DNA from 2 places in the Arminella tumorigenes genome. Region 2 is predicted to be linked to the other one. Evidence: riboswitches for the same ligand, from Rfam matches in the RefSeq annotation. Region 2 holds a riboswitch; the other holds the start of a gene.
What was found. Region 2 has a riboswitch for S-adenosylmethionine ahead of PR017_RS00650 (O-succinylhomoserine sulfhydrylase). Riboswitches for the same ligand answer to the same signal wherever they lie in the genome.
Positions count from the first base shown of each region.

Region 1 (2,201 bases), 760 kb from region 2:
CATTCGCCGTTATCCGCAACCTGCCTGCCGGTGGAATCAGGCCTCCGTCCCGGCGACGTGGTTATTTCTGCAAGCCGATGTCGGCCATGTCGTAAGGCGTGGTCTGGTAGATCTCGTTGATCCAGTTGCCGACAAACAGATGGGCATGGCTGCGCCAGCGGTTGGGCGGCGTCAGGGACGGATCGTTGTGGGGGAAATAATCGTGGGGCATCTTGATCGGAATGCCGGCATCGACGTCGCGGAAATATTCGTCTGCCAGCGACGTTGAATCGTATTCGACGTGGTTGAACATGTAGAGCCGTCTTGCCGTCTTCTCGTGCACCAGGCAAATGCCCATTTCCGGCGATTCCATCAGGATTTCCAAGCCAGGGACGGTTTCGACATCCTTGCGGCGGACTTCCGTCCAGCGCGACACGGGCACGCCAAAATCGTCGGAAAAACCGTTGAGATAGACCGAGGACGGGTTCAGATTCTGGTGCCGGTAGACGCCAAATGCTTTTTCCTTCAGCAGGTGCTTCGGCACACCATGAAAATGGTAGACCGCCGCCATCGCGCCCCAGCAGACGTTCAGCGTCGAATGGACGTTGGTGGTCGTCCAGTCGAGGATCTGGCGCATCTCGTCCCAGTAGGTGACTTCCTCGAAGTCGAGCAGCTCGATCGGCGCACCCGTGATGATGAAGCCGTCGAACTTGCGGTGCCTGATTTCCTCCCACGTCTCGTAGAACGAAAGCAGGTGTTCCTCGGAGGTATTCTTCGCCTTGTGACCGCCGATGCGGATCAGGGAGAATTCGACCTGAAGCGGCGAGGCGCCGACGAGGCGGGCCATCTGTAGCTCGGTCTTGATCTTGTTGGGCATGAGGTTGAGCAGCCCGATCTGCAGCGGACGGATATCCTGACGGACGGCCATCGTCTCTGTCATCACCCGCACACCCTCTTTCACCAGGGTATCGAAGGCGGGCAGCGTATCGGGGATCTTAATGGGCATGCGCGTTACTCGATCAACTAAACCGGCGGCGAAAAAAACGAATCGCTACCGGTCCGCATGCGGCCCTGATTTAGCGACTTGTTTAACGTGGCTGCAAGCCGGCCGGCCAAATCACCACGGGATGTTAAATAGCGCTGGACAGGTTTCGAATCAACCTCAATCGCCGGCTGGGAAATGCGCGGTGCGGCGTGGTGAACCTGCAGGTGCATTCGAGCGTATAAGGCTTTCATAAGGTTTGAAGCGCAAGTTGATGGCGAGGAGGGCGGTTCCAGGCCAGGGATCGCTGGCGCGACGCGCTTCGGGCTCGCATGGATGGACATGTGCGGTGGCCATGACTATCTGAGGGATGAGGATCAGGATTTTTTAATGGCCGTTGATACCACAGAGAAGCCCAGCGTCCAGGGCGATGCGCGCGTCGGATACGACTTGAGTTTGCTGTACAGGTTGAGGATGATGCTTTCGGCGTTCTGGCATTCGCCCGTGCGCGTAAGGCTTATATCGCTCGTGGTATCGCTGTTCGTCATCATTCTCGTGACAGCCTATGTGCAGGTTCTTTTGAACGAGTGGAATGCGCCGTTCTACGATTCGCTAGCCCGCCGCGATCTCGACGAGTTCATGAAGCAACTCGGCGTCTTCGGGATGATCGCCGGCAGCCTGCTCGTTCTCAATGTCATCCAGGCCTGGCTCAACCAGATGGCGGCGCTCTACATGCGCGAGGGCCTGGCGCGCGATCTGGTCGACCAGTGGCTGAAAGGCAAGCGCGCTTTGCGGCTCGCCTCCTCCGGACTGATCGGCGTCAATCCGGACCAGCGCCTGCACGAGGACGCCCGCAACCTGGCAGAAAGCACCACCGGCCTTGCCATCGGCCTTGTCCAGTCGACCATCCTGCTGATCAGCTTCATCGGCGTGCTCTGGGAGCTGTCGAGTGGCTTCATCTTCCACTTTCGCGGCAGCAGCTTTTCGATCCCCGGCTACATGGTCTGGGCGGCGATCATCTATGCGGCTTCGGCTTCTTTCCTCAGCCAGTTCGTCGGCGGCAAGCTTGTGCGCCTGAATGCCGACCGCTACTCGAAAGAAGCCGAACTGCGCTTCGCGCTGATGCATGCCAACGAATACATGCCATCGATCACCACTGCCGGTGGCCAGGAAAACGAACGGCGGCGCATCAACGGCGACATTTCTTCCGTGCTCGGTGTCATCCGTAAGCTGGCGATCG
Region 1 is NZ_CP117255.1:3,030,194-3,032,394, reverse strand. Features, by position in the region: gene metA (homoserine O-acetyltransferase MetA) at 62-985, opposite strand; SAM riboswitch at 1,033-1,113, opposite strand; gene PR017_RS14860 (ABC transporter ATP-binding protein/permease) at 1,352-2,201, shown strand, end outside.
Region 1: it holds a riboswitch for S-adenosylmethionine, as region 2 does, so the genes downstream of both, metA (homoserine O-acetyltransferase MetA) here and PR017_RS00650 (O-succinylhomoserine sulfhydrylase) in region 2, are expected to answer to the same signal.

Region 2 (2,201 bases):
CGGTCAGGTTTTTGTGTGTAGTGGTGGCCGGATGGGTGATCAGGCTCTTGGCGTCGCCGAGATTGTTGGAGATCTTGACGATCTCCAGTGCATTCTGCAGCGCGAATGCCGCTTCCTTGCCGCCCTTGAGTTCCATGCAGACCAGTGTCGAGCCGCCGGTCATCTGCTTGGCGATGATATCGGCCTGCGGATGATCCTTGCGGCCGGGATAGATCACCTTGGCGACCTTGCTGTTGTCGGCCAGGAAGTCGGCGATGCGACCGGCGTTCTCCGTCTGCTGCTTGACGCGCAGCGGCAGGGTCTCGATCCCCTTCAGCAGCGTCCAGGCTGTGAACGGCGACATTGAGGGGCCGGTGTGCCGGTAATAGTCCTGCAGGTGCTCGTCGACCCATTCCTTGTCCGATAGTACGACGCCGCCGAGCGAACGACCTTGTCCATCGATATGCTTGGTGGCCGAATAGACGACGATGTGGGCGCCGAGTTCGAGCGGCTTCTGGAACAGCGGTGTCGCAAACACATTGTCGACGACAAGCTTGGCACCGATCTGGTTGGCGAGTTTCGCGACGCCGGCAATGTCCACCACCTCGAGCGTCGGATTGGTGGGGCTCTCCAGGAACAGCACCTTGGTGTTCGGGCGGATGGCCTTTTCCCAGTTGGCGAGATCGCGGCCGTCGACCAGCGTGCATTCGATGCCGTAACGCGGCGCCAATGTCTCGACGACCCAGCGGCACGAGCCGAACAGGGCGCGGGCGGCGACGATATGGTCGCCTGCCTTCACCTGGCAGAGAATAGCCGCGCTGACCGCGGCCATGCCCGATGCTGTCGAGCGGGCTTCCTCGGCGCCTTCCAGCATGCACATGCGCTTTTCGAACATGTCGTTGGTCGGGCTGCCGTAGCGCGCGTAGATAAAGCCTTCCGTCTCACCCTTGAAGCGGGCCTCTGCCGCCTCCGAGCTGTCGTAGACAAAACCCTGTGTCAGATAGATTGCTTCGGATGTCTCGCCGAATTGCGAGCGCAACGTGCCGCCATGGACAAGTTGTGTTGCGGGGCGCCAAGTCTTGGTCATGCCATCACCACCTTCGTGATACAAAAAAACCGGTCGCAAAAGCAGACCGGTTTTCAACCCGGTCTTTTTAGCCATTTATTTAACGTGGCTGCAAGCCGACCGGCCAAATCACCACGGGATAAGACTGTAATACTGCCGTTGGCCGCTTGCGTCAATTCCCCGTATTTGGTTTTGTCTGCGGCAAAACAAGGCCCCCATATGGTTTTGTCCGCGACAAAACAAGGATTGAGCACATGGCTCGCGACACTGGAATTTTGGCGGATCGCGCCATTGCCGCTCTTTTCGACGCCGGTCGGCTGACAACGGAAAGGGAGCTCGATTTCGATCAGATCCAGCCGGCGAGCCTCGACCTCAGGTTGGGAGCGAAAGCCTTTCGCGTCCGGGCCAGCTTCATGCCGGGCCCGAACAATCTCGTCTCCGATAAACTCGACCGGCTCAGCCTGCATGTTATCGACCTCAACGAGAGCGCCGTGCTCGAGACCGGCTGCGTCTACATCGTGCCGCTGATGGAGCGTCTCGACCTGCCCTCCGACATGTCCGCCTCGGCCAACCCGAAAAGCTCGACCGGCCGCCTCGATATCTTCACCCGCGTCATCACCGATTATGCGCAGGAGTTCGACAAGATCCCGGCCGGCTATTCCGGCCCGCTCTACCTGGAAATCTCGCCACGTACCTTCCCGATCGTCGTGCGCCGTGGTTCGCGCCTGTCGCAGATCCGCTTTCGGATCGGCCATGCCATGCTGTCCGAGCCGGAATTGCTGACGCTGCACGAGACCGAAACTCTCGTCGCCAGCAAGAAGCCAAACGTGACCGGCGGCGGCATCGCGCTGTCGATCGACCTCGTCGGCGACGGCAATGGGCTGATCGGCTATCGCGGCAAGCATCACACGGCGGTGGTCGATGTCGACAAGAAGGCCCAGCATGACATTTTCGATTTCTGGGAGCCGCTCTACAGCCGCGGCCGGACCGAGCTTATTCTCGATCCCGACGAATTCTACATCCTGGTCTCGCGCGAGGCGGTGCACGTGCCGCCGGACTACGCCGCCGAAATGACCCCTTACGATCCGCTGGTCGGTGAATTCCGCGTCCACTATGCCGGCTTCTTCGATCCCGGCTTCGGCCATGCGCCGGCCGG
Region 2 is NZ_CP117255.1:125,112-127,312, forward strand. Features, by position in the region: gene PR017_RS00650 (O-succinylhomoserine sulfhydrylase) at 1-1,066, opposite strand, end outside; SAM riboswitch at 1,113-1,191, opposite strand; gene PR017_RS00655 (2'-deoxycytidine 5'-triphosphate deaminase) at 1,300-2,201, shown strand, end outside.